Aquitalea magnusonii: one gene and its partners. The protein of the gene in region 4 interacts with the protein of the main gene of each other region in a pairwise test. Links are inferred from orthologs where the notes say so. Each region holds a gene or a part of one and is shown on either strand. Other genes may lie near its edges. The genes, in order: dnaQ, licT, dnaE and dnaX.

The links.
Region 1: the proteins of dnaX (region 4) and dnaQ interact in binary tests that used the Escherichia coli proteins (3 or more experiments, as listed by UniProt). The link is inferred for Aquitalea magnusonii from one-to-one orthologs.
Region 2: the proteins of dnaX (region 4) and licT interact in binary tests that used the Escherichia coli proteins (3 or more experiments, as listed by UniProt). The link is inferred for Aquitalea magnusonii from one-to-one orthologs.
Region 3: the proteins of dnaX (region 4) and dnaE interact in binary tests that used the Escherichia coli proteins (3 or more experiments, as listed by UniProt). The link is inferred for Aquitalea magnusonii from one-to-one orthologs.

The regions. Positions count from the first base shown.
Region 1 is NZ_AP018823.1:445,269-448,297, reverse strand. The notes cover bases 46-3,004. They hold dnaQ (DNA polymerase III subunit epsilon), read right to left. Parts: upstream 1,907-3,004; coding sequence 1,184-1,906; downstream 46-1,183. Other genes in these bases: DLM_RS02160 (class I SAM-dependent methyltransferase), read right to left, coding at 2,466-3,004; rnhA (ribonuclease HI), read right to left, coding at 1,964-2,407; ispD (2-C-methyl-D-erythritol 4-phosphate cytidylyltransferase), read right to left, coding at 504-1,187; ispF (2-C-methyl-D-erythritol 2,4-cyclodiphosphate synthase), read right to left, coding at 46-498. In the rest of the region: more of ispF, read right to left, coding at 19-45; more of DLM_RS02160, read right to left, coding at 3,005-3,029. UniProt on the Escherichia coli protein: DNA polymerase III is a complex, multichain enzyme responsible for most of the replicative synthesis in bacteria. The epsilon subunit contain the editing function and is a proofreading 3'-5' exonuclease.
Region 2 is NZ_AP018823.1:3,285,663-3,288,602, reverse strand. Bases 67-2,936 are described here. They hold licT (BglG family transcription antiterminator LicT), read right to left. Parts: upstream 1,985-2,936; coding sequence 1,148-1,984; downstream 67-1,147. Other genes in these bases: DLM_RS15650 (hydrolase), read right to left, coding at 2,217-2,795; DLM_RS15660 (beta-glucoside-specific PTS transporter subunit IIABC), read right to left, coding at 67-949. In the rest of the region: more of DLM_RS15660, read right to left, coding at 1-66. UniProt on the Escherichia coli protein: Mediates the positive regulation of the beta-glucoside (bgl) operon by functioning as a transcriptional antiterminator. This is an RNA-binding protein that recognizes a specific sequence located just upstream of two termination sites within the operon.
Region 3 is NZ_AP018823.1:856,577-860,590, forward strand. The notes cover bases 36-3,979. They hold dnaE (DNA polymerase III subunit alpha), read right to left. Parts: upstream 3,671-3,979; coding sequence 236-3,670; downstream 36-235. Other genes in these bases: DLM_RS04215 (flavin reductase family protein), read left to right, coding at 3,864-3,979. Also shown: DLM_RS04205 (ABC transporter ATP-binding protein/permease), read right to left, coding at 1-7; more of DLM_RS04215, read left to right, coding at 3,980-4,014. UniProt on the Escherichia coli protein: DNA polymerase III is a complex, multichain enzyme responsible for most of the replicative synthesis in bacteria. This DNA polymerase also exhibits 3' to 5' exonuclease activity. The alpha chain is the DNA polymerase catalytic subunit.
Region 4 is NZ_AP018823.1:2,745,953-2,748,966, reverse strand. The notes cover bases 35-2,978. They hold dnaX (DNA polymerase III subunit gamma/tau), read left to right. Parts: upstream 35-497; coding sequence 498-2,459; downstream 2,460-2,978. Other genes in these bases: DLM_RS13010 (GFA family protein), read left to right, coding at 2,974-2,978; DLM_RS13015 (YbaB/EbfC family nucleoid-associated protein), read left to right, coding at 2,461-2,799; mltB (lytic murein transglycosylase B), read left to right, coding at 35-423. Also shown: more of mltB, read left to right, coding at 1-34; more of DLM_RS13010, read left to right, coding at 2,979-3,014. UniProt on the Escherichia coli protein: Part of the beta sliding clamp loading complex, which hydrolyzes ATP to load the beta clamp onto primed DNA to form the DNA replication pre-initiation complex.

The DNA of each region.
Region 1 (3,029 bases), 2.3 Mb from region 4 along the record:
CTGTCGGGTGAAACGCCATCAAGCCAAGGGCATCAACAGGCAGATGGCTTGCGCCTCTATGGCCTCGGCTCGGCCAAGATAGCCCAGCTTTTCGTTGGTCTTGCCTTTCACATTGACCGCCTTCACCGCAATCCCCAGATCGGCGGCAATCGTCGCGCACATGGCATCGATATGCGGTGCCAGCTTGGGTTGCTGGGCAATCAGCGTGGCGTCCACATTCACCACCTGCCAACCTGCGGCGCGCACACGGGCAACGGCTTCGCGCAGCAGCACGCGGCTGTCAGCCCCTTTGAACCGTTCGTCAGTATCTGGGAAATGACGGCCAATATCGCCCAGGGCCGCCGCGCCCAATACCGCGTCGGTAATGGCGTGCAACAGGGCGTCGGCATCGGAATGGCCCAGCAGGCCGTGGCTGTGCGGAATCGTCACCCCACCCAGGATCAGCGGGCGGCCTGCCACCAGTTGGTGTACATCGTAACCTTGTCCAACTCGGAACATGGGGTTCAGTCCTTTCGTGAAGCCAGGATCGCCCGGGCCAAGGCCAGGTCGCGCGGGTAAGTCACCTTGAAGTTCTGTGCATCGCCTTCCACCAGGCGTGGCTTGTGTCCATGCCGTTCGATGGCCGAGGCTTCGTCAGTCACTTCATCCGCCACACTGCCGGCCAGCGCGCGCGCCAGCAGGCCGGCACGGAACATCTGCGGGGTTTGGGCCAGCCACAGGCCCTGGCGCGGCACGGTGGCGCTGATGCGCCCCTCGGCATCGGCACGCTTGACCGTATCGGGCACCGGTAAGGCCAGCAGGCCACCCACCTGGTCATCTGCCAGCGTGGCAATCAGCCGCTCTACCGCCGCCACCGACAGGCAACAGCGGGCGGCATCGTGTACCAGCACCCAATCTTGCTCACCAGCCGCCATGGCTTCCAGTCCGTTGCGCACGCTTTCCGCCCTGCTCGCCCCGCCTACCCGGTGTACCCGCAACTTGGGCAGGTCCCAGTCAAAGTCGTCAAACCACTCATCACCCGGCGACAACACCAGCACCACTTCGCTGATGGCCTCAACCTGGCTGAGTGCTTGCAAGGTATGCCACATCAGTGGGCGACCATTGAGCTGCAGATACTGTTTGGGGCTGGGGCCGCCAAAGCGGCTGCCAGAGCCGGCAGCGGGCACCAATGCCAGATAGCGCGTCATGCAGCATCTCCTGCAGGTGGGTTTTCCAGGGTGCGCCACAGGCAGCTACCCTTGACCGCCTTGTCCAACTCACCCAGATAAGCCTGATGCGCAGCCAGCTCTTCCGCGCTGGCACGTTTGACCAATAGCGGCTTGCGCTCGAACTGGATATCACCGCCCTGCGCATTGCCGGTATCCACGTCGATATCCATCACCAGGCTTTCCTGGCCACGGGTCATCCACAAATACACTTCGGACAGCAGTTCGCAGTCGATCAGCGCGCCGTGCAGGGTACGGTTGGAACGGTCGATATCAAAACGGTCACACAGGGCATCCAGGCTGTTACGCTTGCCGGGAAACTGGTCACGCGCCATGGCCAGGGTGTCGGTCACCTGGGCAACCAGCTGATTGATTTTGGGCAGGCCCAGCCGGTCAAACTCGGCGTTGAGGAATTTGACGTCAAATGGCGCGTTGTGAATGATCAATTCGGCATCACGCATGAAATCAGCCATCTGCTCTGCCACCTGGGCAAAGCGCGGCTTGCCTTCCAGCGAAGCCAGCGAGATGCCGTGTACCCGCTCGGCATCCGGATCGATATCACGCTCGGGGTGGATATATAGATGCAGGTGCTGGCCGGTGAGCTTGCGGTTGATCATTTCCAGACCGGCAAATTCGATGATGCGATGGCCCTGGTCCGGGTCAAGACCGGTAGTTTCAGTATCGAGAATAATCTGTCTCATGCTGCTTTCTGGCGGACCGGCTTGCACCGGTCCCAATCAATAAGGAGGCAAAACGGTTTACAGGGATTCAACACCACGGTTGGCCAACTGGTCGGCCCGTTCGTTGAATTCGTGGCCGGCATGGCCTTTGACCCAGCGCCAATCCACATGGGTGTGGCGGTTACGCTCGGCGTCCAGCATCTGCCACAGATCGGCGTTCTTTACCGGTTCCTTGGCTGCCGTTTTCCAACCACGGGCCTTCCAGCCATGAATCCACTCCGAAATACCCTTCTGAACATATTGCGAGTCGGTATAGACCACCACATGACAGGGCCGGTTCAGTGCCGCCAGGCCGCGGATAACGGCCAGTAGCTCCATACGGTTATTGGTGGTGCCGCGTTCGCCGCCAAACAACTCCTTCTCCTTGCCCTTGAAGCGCAACAGCGCGCCCCAGCCACCGGGACCGGGATTTCCTTTGCAGGCACCATCGGTATAAATCTCGACACAGTCTTCAGTTGTCATGTTTCTCTGTTCTGTTGGCCCCACCCATCAAGGGCTGGGCTGATTCAATCAGGTCCGTTCAATCCTGATCACCGCCAACCTGGCGATGGCTGGATGGCGTTTGCCTGCGGCTGGGGTGACGTTCATTGCCTCCGGCCACCACCAGTCCCTTGGCCGGCTTGGCGGTCTTCCACGCCGGCGTGAGCAGACGCATGCCACGCTGGCGCTTGACCGCTTCTATCCCGTACACACCAGCGGCCAGCGGCCACCATTTGTCCCCGGCACGCTCCATAAAGCCAAAGCGCTCCAGCCAGCCTTGTTGCGACAACGGCGGGGCATAAGCCATGAAGCAACCGGCAACCGGTTCGAGGTCCAGCAGCTTCAGCCAGTCGCGAATGCGGATCAAGGGGAAAAAATTGCCACGCCACGGGGTATCTGCGCGCCCCTGAATCAGACGCCGCACGCCCCACAAGGATACCGGGTTGAAACCGGTCATCAGTAAACGTCCCTCCGGCATCAGTACACGCTCCACCTCGCGCAGAACCTGATGCGGCTCGGTGGTAAAATCCAGCAGATGGGGCATCACCAGCAAGTCCAGGCTGCGCGATTCAAACGGCAACTGCGTCGGCTGGCAGATGATCTG
Region 2 (2,940 bases), 540 kb from region 4 along the record:
ACACGCTGAGGTTGTTGAGCATCAGCGGGATGAAGCCCCAGTGCAGGCCAAAAATGACGAATACCTGCCATAAGCTCCCCATGACGGCACCTGCCAGCACCGGGAACAAGGCATACAGCCATTGATAGCCAGCCGCCAGTCCATGGCTGGCCTGCGTGGCCAGCGGGCCGATCAGCAAAAAGGTCAAGGGAACCGTGATGGCGAGGCAGAGCAATGGCGTTGCCAGATTGCGGATGGCGGCAGGGATGCGTGCTTGTACCCGTTTCTCCAGCAGGCAACTAAACCAGGCCGCGAAAATGACCGGCATCACTGAAGAGCCATAATCCAGCAAGGTAAGTGGCAAACCAAAGAAATCCAGCGACGCGCCAATACTGCCGCTGGCAAACAGGCTGCGGATGGTCGGGTGCAGCAAGGCAGCCCCGATGGCCATGGTGGTGAAGGGCGAACCGCCGAATTTCTGCCCCGCGGTATAGGCCAGGACAATAGGCAGGAAAAAGAAGAGCGCGTCGCTGGCAGCATATAAAACGTAATAGCTGCCGCTGTCCGCCGCCAGCCAATGGCTGGCCAGTGCCAGCGCCAACAAGCCCTTCAGAATACCGGATGCTGCCATGACGCCAAGAAATGGGGTGAAAATGCCGGACACGACGTCAATAAAGCGGCTGAACAGTGTTTCGCTGATGCCGCTGGCGCTATCCACCGGCTGGCTTGTGGTTTGGCGCAGTTTTTCGATAGCAGAAAAAACTTTACTGACATCATTGCCAATCACTACCTGATATTGCCCACCGCTTTCCACTACCATCAGCACCCCAGGTGTTTGTTTCAACGTGGCAGTTTGTGCCAGGGCGCTGTTTTTTAATTTGAAGCGCAAGCGCGTGGCACAGTGAACCAGGCTTTCTATATTGTCCTTGCCACCTATTTTGTCCAAGATGGTATTGGCCAATTCCTCCATTTTTTATTCCTTGTGTGATTAAATTAAAAAAAACCTGAAGTCAGCTTTCCTGGCGGAGAGCGATTTCAGGTTTTGCTCGCAATTGCGATAACAATCCTATCAAGAGTAAGCGCTTGAATTATTCAACCATCTTGGTTTCATTTTGCTGCAGATTAATTTAATAAAGGTGGTGCGGTATTGTGGTGTTGAATATGGCTGTTATTTGGCTTGCCTGTCATGCAGCCGATTGATATGCAAGCCAAGGTACATGATTTCTGCATCGCTTAATTTGGGGTGTTTGTGGGCTTCGATATGCTTGCTAATTACCATGGCGCAGTTCCATGCCTGTGGGTAACAATTTTGCACCATTTCCTGTAATGCCATATCTCCCGTTGGCAGGCTTTGTTTGCTGAGCAGTCGTTGAGCGAGAAATTTAAGATGAGTGACAAAGCGATGGAAGGCCAGTGTGTTTTCATCCAGTCTGATATGCATTTTTAAGCGCACAATTTGCAGTATTTCCTGCATGAGCAGGCTGATCTGATTGGTGATTTGCATGTTTCCAGTCAGCTGCGCATTAGCCAGATGCAGTGCAATGAAACCAGCTTCATCAATGGGTAGTTGGCAATCCAGCTCCTGTGCGATCAGTTTCAATGACTCCAAGCCTATATCATATTCACAGGGATATAGTTGCTGAATATCCCACAGCATGAGATTGCTGATGGCTATCCCTTGGCGACGGCGTTCGATGGCAAAATGGAAATGATCAACTAGAGTCAGGTAGATACGGTCATGCAAGGACGGAAGTTTTAGTCGTGCCAGGCAAATCACATGATCACTGGCGGTGATGATCTCTGTTGGAATACGTTGTAATAGTTCGCTGAGTAGTGCTTGCAAGCCTGGCTCTTGCAATGAGAATATTTTTTCAACGCAAGCTTTGTCCAGAAAGTCTCCAGGACGCTTTTGAAAACCCAGTCCGCATCCCATGACAACTTGTTCTTGCTGTTGTGCATTACGGACAATGACTGCATTGTTATTCAGTATCTTGTAGATACGCATTGGTGCGGCTCCAAAAACAAAAACCTGATCCACAACTGAAATCGTGGATCAGGTTTTGCCTGCTATTGCAGTGACAAGCCTGGAAGGTGCTACCGGATGAATGGTTTTAAAACTGCAGATCCAGCAAAACCTGCGTTCTGGAAATTATCTGTGCAAGAGATAAGGACTGACAAGCTGCCCTTTGGGTCTGGCAATCTGCTTAATCCTGCTGCTTGTCCTGGTCATGAATGGTTTATGGCTGCACACCCGTCAGATATTTCTTGCTCATGGCCTTGAATAGTTCGCTGCCAGCCGCGCCCAGCATTTCAAACAGCACCATTTCCCGACTCACCAATACCGCGCCCGCTGCCTGCATGCGCTGCAAGCCCAATTGCTTGTCACTGTCGCGCCGGCTGGCCACCGCATCGGCCACCACGAATACCTGCTTGCCCTGTGCCAGCAGTTGCAGCACGGTTTGCAATACGCAGACATGGGTTTCCATGCCGCAGACAATCACCTGTTTGCGCGCCAGCAGGCTGTCGGGCAGGCAGTCGGCGGCCACGCAGGAAAAATGTAGCTTCTCCACCACGGTGGCTTGGGGGGCCTGTGCCAGCAAGCTGGCTTCGGTATGGCCCAGGCCGCGTGGATATTGTTCGGAAAACACGATGGGCAGGCCGGTGTCGTGTGCCACACCCACCAGCCACAGGCTGGCAGCCAGCATGGCGTCGGCATGATCCACCGCCGGTAACAGCTTGTCCTGGATATCCACCACCAGCAGGGTGGCCTGATCAATCTGCATCAGCATATTGCTGTCCCTTTCTGTGTTTTTCATCGGTAATCCTTCTGGCTGACAGGGTAATCCCTTGATGGGCAGAAAAGCCAGATGTGGCACTATGCCGCTTCAACATTCTTGGGACCGTCTGCCTGCCATTGCAGTTCTGCAAGCAGGCAACGTGCGCAACCTGGCGTGGCAAGCC
Region 3 (4,014 bases), 1.9 Mb from region 4 along the record:
AGTCCATGTTTTCCCTTCGATAGATTCAGCCATGCCGCACCCGCAACCCGGTTGGACTGCCGGTTCCGGGCGCGGTGGGCATGAAGGAGTGAGAGGTTGCCAGCGAGAACAGCGGCTCAGCTTACGATGCAGCCCGTCTGCTGCCAAATGCTACAAGCCGATAATTGATGAAAAATTGTTGCCGTGCGCGACAGGCCAAGACCTCAGTCAGGCTGCCGCGCAATTGTCCGGCTGGCTACCACAGCACCTTCACCGCGCTGTCGCCCAGCCAGTCCTGCAAGGCCAGCAGCAGGCTGTCATCCAGCCGGACGGCCCAGCTTTGCGACAGGGCTACATCGCCACGCGCTTGGGCATTGCTGTAGCTGATGCGTACCAGGCCGCCATTTTCCTCGTCACGATAGGGGGTGAGCAAGGCTTTCAGCCGGTTGACATCGGCATTGCCGTTCATCTGCAAGGACAGGCCACGGGCAAAGCAGCTGCGTGCCTCGCCCAGATCGTAAATGCGGTCGGCCATGATGCGCAGACCGCCAGAGAAACTGTCCTCGCTCACCTTGCCTTGCACCACCAGCACGATGTCTTCTTTCAGCTTGTTGCGGTTGACTTCGTAGCTGTCACCAAAGAGGCCGATTTCGCGCTTGCTGCTGCCATCGTCCAGTTCGACAAAGGCCATCTTGCCGCGATTGCCCATCTTGACGCGGATGCCGGTGACAAAACCGGCCAGCAGTTGCGGCTCCTTGCGCGGCGTCAGGCGCGACAGCGTGGTCTTGATGAAGGCGCGTACTTCCTGCGCATAAGCGGAGAACGGGTGGCCGGACAGGTAGAAGCCGATGGCCAGTTTTTCTTCCGCCAGCTTGACGGCGTCATTCCATGGCCGGGTGGCCACCATTTCCACCGCCGGGGCCACGTCGTCGCCAAACATGTCGAACAGGCCGCCCTGATTGGCATTAGCATGGGCCTGATCAGCCGCCTCCATCGCAAGGCCGACATTGGCAAACAGCAGGGCGCGGTTGGGTTCGATGCTGTCGAAGGCACCGGCGCGGATCAGCGCTTCGATCACCCGCTTGTTGACCAGCTTCTTGTCGGTACGCTGGCAGAAATCAAACAGGCTGGTGTAAGGGCCACTGGCTTCACGCACCGCCACGATATGGTCGACGGCAGATTCGCCACTGCCCTTGATCGCGCCCAGTGCATAGCGGATTTCCTGACGGCTGACCGGCACAAAGCGGTAGAAGCTGTGATTGACGTCCGGCGGCAAGAAGCGCAGGCCGTTCTTGGGGTCGGTGGCGTCGTCATAGAACACCTTGAGCTGGTCGGTATTGTCCAGTTCGGTGGACATGGTGGCGGCCATGTAGGCGGCGCAATGATGTGCTTTGAGCCAGGCCGTATGGTAGGCCACCAGCGCATAGGCGGCGGCGTGCGATTTGTTGAAACCGTAGCCGGCGAATTTCTCCATGTAGTCGAAGATTTCGTTGGCCTTGGATTCGGGAATGTCCTGCTTGGCGGCACCCTGCACGAACATGGCGCGCTGCGCCACCATCTCCTCCACCTTCTTCTTACCCATGGCGCGGCGCAGCAAGTCGGCGCCGCCCAGCGAGTAGCCGCCAATCACCTGGGCGGACTGCATCACCTGTTCCTGATACACCATGATGCCGTAGGTGGGGGCCAGTACCGGCTCCAGCAGCGGGTGCAGGTATTCGAACTTGGCACCGTGCATACGCTGGATGAAGTCGGGAATCAGGTCCATCGGGCCCGGACGGTACAAGGCCACGAAGGCGATAATTTCTTCGAACTTGCTGGGTTTGGCTTCCACCAGCATTTTTTTCATGCCGGAGGATTCAAACTGGAACACGCCGGTGGTGTTGGCGCTGGCAAAAATCTTGTAGGCGTCGGCATCGTCCAGCGGCAGGTGGGCAACGTCCACGTCCTCGTTGCTGACCTGCTTGATATAGCGCTGGGCCAGTTCGATGATGGTGAGGTTGCGCAAGCCCAGGAAGTCGAACTTCACCAGGCCGATCTGCTCCACGTCGTCCTTGTCGAACTGCGACACCGGCGAGGCACCGTCGGCACTGGCAATGTATAGCGGGCAGAAGTCGGTTAGCTTGCCCGGCGCAATCAGCACGCCACCGGCATGCATGCCGATGCCGCGGGTGAGGTCTTCCAGCTTCATTGCCAGTTCGATCAGCTCATTGGCACCTTCCGATTCAATGACTTCACCGATCTGCGGCTCCACTTCCATCGCCTTTTCCAGGCCCAAGGGCTTGTTGGCCTCCAGCGGAATCAGCTTGGACAGGCGGTCGCACAGGCCGAAGGGCAGGTCCAGTACCCGGCCCACATCGCGGATTACCGATTTGGACGACATGGTGCCGAAGGTGGCAATCTGGCTGACGGCTTCTTCGCCGTATTTCTGCCGGGTGTATTCGATCACGCGCCAGCGGTTTTCCTGACAGAAGTCCACGTCGAAGTCGGGCATGGATACCCGTTCCGGGTTCAGGAAACGCTCGAACAGCAGGGCGTAGCGCAGCGGGTCGAGGTCGGTAATGCTCAGGCTGTAAGCCACCAGCGAACCGGCACCGGAGCCCCGGCCCGGTCCCACCGGGCAGCCATTGCCCTTACCCCACTGGATAAAGTCGGCCACGATGAGGAAGTAACCGGGGAAACCCATCTGGATGATGGTGTCGCACTCGAACTTCAGCCGGGCATCGTATTCCGGCCGGCGCGCCTCGCGCTCGGCCGGGTCGGGAAACAGTTGCTCCAGCCGTACTTCCAGCCCGCGCTTGGCTTCGTACACCAGGAAATCATCCAGCGTCATGCCTTCCGGGGTGGGGAACAGCGGCAGGTAGTTCTTGCCCAGCACCACGGAAATATTGCAGCGCTTGGCAATTTCTACGGTGTTTTCCAGCGCTTCCGGAATGTCGGCAAAGCGCTCCAGCATCTGTTCGGTGGACAGGAAATACTGGCATTCGGAGAAATTGCGCGGACGACGCTTGTCACCCAGCGTGTAGCCCTCGGCAATGCACACCCGTGCTTCGTGCGCCTTGAAGTCATCCGGGTCCATGAACTGGATGGGATGGGTGGCCACCACCGGCAGGCCGGTTTCACCAGCCAGCCACAGCGTGGCCTGTACCACGCTTTCCACCTGCGCATTGTCCACGCGCTGGACTTCCAGATAAAAACTGTCGGGAAACAGGCTTTCCCAGTATTGCGCCCGGCGCATCGCTTCTTCGCGCTGACCCATGGCCAGTGCCACCCCGACATCACCCAGATGCGCACCGGACAGGCACAAGAGATTGCTGTTATCGCCCTGTTCCAGCCAGGCACGCTTGATTTCGGCGCGGCCACGGTACTGGTTGTGGGTGAAGGCCTGGGTCAGCAGTTCGCAAAGCCTGCGATAACCCTCGCGGTTTTTCACCGTCAGCATCAGGCGGGTGGGCTTGTCGCGGTCTTCTTCGTTTTCCAGCCAGATATCGGCCGAGACGATGGGCTTGATGCCCTTGTTGCGGCAGGACTTGTAAAACTTGACCATGCCAAACAGGTTCATCAGGTCCGACATGCCCATGGCAGGCATATTGTCCTTCTGCGCACGCTTTACTGCGTCGTCGAGGCGGACAATACCGTCGGTGATGGAAAACTCCGAGTGGAGGCGAAGATGGATAAAGCGGGGTGCGTTCATGGCGGCATTTTACCGGCAGCGCGGCATCTGCACCATGCGTGCGGCAAGATAAATCGCATCCCGATGGCGGCATGCTCGCTGCCGTGGGCTGGAGGTTTGTTGTGATTGTCACCAGCCTGTCATTGCTCCTTTTCTTGTGTTGCGTCGCAGCATTAGAATGGTGGCATCTGCAATCAGCTAAACGGTGAGTGAAATGGATTGTGATGTCAGAGAGCTGGAGGGCAGCAGCCTGTACAAATTACTGACTGGCAGCGTGCTGCCGCGTCCCATTGCCTGGCTCAGCACGCAGGATTTGCTGGGCGTGGCCAACCTGGCGCCGTTTTCCTTTTTTACCGTGGCCAGCC
Region 4 (3,014 bases):
GTCGACGATGCCATCGGCAGCGTGGCGCATTACTTCCAGCTGCAAGGCTGGCGCCATGGTGACGACATCATCATTCCGGCAGCAGTGCAGCCGGGGGTGGATGTCAGCGGCCTGGTGGCCGACAAGTTCAACCTGCATCTGACGGTGGGTGAACTCAAGGCGCGCGGCATCCTGCCGCAGGCCCAGGTGGCGGACAACGTACAGGCCGTGCTGGTGCCGCTGGAAACCGCGCCGGGGGTGACGGAATACTGGCTGGGGCTGAATAATTTCTACGTGATCACCCGCTATAACAAGAGCACTCTGTATGCCAAGGTGGCGCAGGAGCTGGCTGGCGAGCTGCGCCTGCGTTACCTGAATGCCCAGGCCCTGCAATCCGCCCAGCCTGCCGCCGCCCAGCCCGAAGCGTCGACCCCGGCCCTGTAAGGCCAACCAGGCTGGCGGGTGCTCCTGTCAAAAGGAGTCGCCTTGCCGGCCGATTGCCATTAAAATCCGCCCCCATGAGCTATCAAGTCCTTGCCCGCAAGTGGCGTCCCAAGCGCTTTGCCGACCTGGTCGGCCAGGAGCACGTGGTGCGCGCCCTCTCCAATGCCCTGAAAGAAGAGCGGCTGCATCACGCCTATCTGCTGACCGGCACCCGCGGGGTGGGCAAGACCACCATCGCACGCATTCTGGCCAAGAGCCTGAACTGTGAGACCGGCACCACCGCCGAGCCTTGCGGTGAATGTTCTGCCTGTCGCCAGATCGACGCAGGCCGCTTTGTCGACCTGCTGGAAATCGACGCCGCTTCCAATACCGGCATCGACAATATCCGCGAAGTGCTGGAAAACGCGCAGTACGCGCCCACCTCCGGCCGCTTCAAGGTGTACATCATCGACGAAGTGCACATGCTGTCCAAGAGTGCCTTCAATGCCATGCTCAAGACGCTGGAAGAGCCGCCGGCCCACGTCAAGTTCATCCTGGCCACTACCGATCCGCAAAAAGTGCCGGTCACGGTGCTGTCGCGCTGCCTGCAGTTTTCGCTGCGCAATATGACGCCACAACAGGTGGCAGGCCATCTGGCCCATGTGCTGCAAGTGGAAAACGTGCCGCATGAAAGCGCCGCGCTGGCGCTGCTGGGCCGTGCCGCTGCCGGTTCCATGCGCGATGCGCTGTCGCTGCTGGATCAGGCCATTGCCTATGGCATGGGTGACGTCCGCGAAGACGGCGTGCGCGCCATGCTGGGCGCGGTGGACCGTCGCTACCTGTTTGTGTTGCTGGATGCGCTGGCATCCGGTGATGGCCCGCGCCTGATGGCCGAAGCCGAACAATTGGCCCAGCGTGGCATCGGCTTTGACAGTGTGCTGGCCGAAATGGCCGTGCTATTGCAGCAACTGGCCATGGCACAGACCGTGCCCACGGCGATTGCCGACGACGAACCGGAGCGCGAGGCATTGTTTGCGCTGGCCAGCCTGATTGCGCCGCAAGACGTGCAGCTGTACTACCAGATTGCCATTCATGGCCGCAAGGATCTGGCGCTGGCCCCGGACGAGCATGCCGGTTTCAGCATGACGCTGTTGCGCATGCTGGCCTTCCATCCACTCAATACCCCGGCTGATAGTGTGGCTGCGCCGCGCAGCAGCGGGCTTGCTGCAGCCGGCCATCGTCCAGTTCCGGCGGCTCCGGCAGCATCGCCAGCCGCCACGGCAGCCGAGCCGGCGGGGGATGGTTCCGCCGCTGCCCGCGCCTTGCTGGCGGGCCTGGCCAATCGCAAACCGGCCAGCCGTCCGGCCGAGCAGCAGGCTTCCCCGGCGGCCGACGCCGACCCGGAGCCTGCGCCACGGCCTGAGCCTGTCGCACCGCCACAAGCGCCGGTGGAGGCGGTTGCCAAGCCGCCAGTAGCGCCGCTTGTCGTGCAGACCGCCGCTGCATCCGCTCCGGCGGAAGAGACGCCTGAAGCTGAAGATCAGGCCAGTGAGCAAGACAGCGAACTGGAAACCGCTGCGCCTTGGGATGAGGGCGACGAAGACGATGCCTTGCCTGCCTATGCGATGGCCGAAGAGGCCGAGCTGGCGGAAACGGTGGCCTATCAGTTTGATGGTGACTGGAGTGCGCTGGTGGGCTTGCTGGGTACCCGTCTGGGTGCCGCCCGCATGCTGGCACACAATGCCGTACTGAAAAACTGGAGCCAGTCGCGACTGGAACTGGCCGTACCGGACAGCTTCCGTCACATGGCCACCCGCGACTATCAGGAAAAACTCAAGGCTGCGCTGACCGAGCAATTCGGTCAGCCGGTCGAACTGGTGGTGACAATCGAGGAACTGGGGCTGGAAACACCGGCCATGCAGGGTGCCCGTCATCGTCAGGAACAACTGGCCCAGGCCCGACAATGCCTGGAAAACGATCCGGTCATCCAGCAACTGGTGCGCGAAATGGGCGCCACGCTGGTGGCGGAAACGATTCAACCTTTGCAGGAGTTGTGACATGTTCGGTAAAAACGGTATCGCTGGTCTGATGAAGCAAGCCCAGCAAATGCAGGAAAACATGAAGAAGGCCCAGGAAGAACTGGCCACCGTGGAAGTGGAAGGCCAGTCCGGTGCCGGTCTGGTGAAAATCGTCATGACATGTGCGCACGATGTGAAGCGCGTGTCCATCGACGACAGCCTGCTGGACGATGCCAAGGAAGACAAGGAAATGCTGGAAGACCTGATTGCCGCCGCCGTCAACGACGCGGTACGCAAGGTGGAAGCCACTTCCCAGGAAAAAATGTCCGGCTTTACCAACGGCCTGAACTTGCCGGCCGGCATGAAACTGCCGTTCTAAGACCCGCTCACAAAACCCCCGATTCTGCGTTGCGCCGACTTGCCGTACTCACTGTACTGTCTGCGTCGGCGCGCCTTGACTCGGGTGCTCTACGAGCTTTTGTTAGCGGCTCCAAGCCCCTTGCAACTGGCGGGGCCCGCCAATGATTGACAGCCTGTGGGAGTGGGAGCCGGCATGGAGCAGGTATTGCAGGGGCGTTGTCTGTGCGGGGCGGT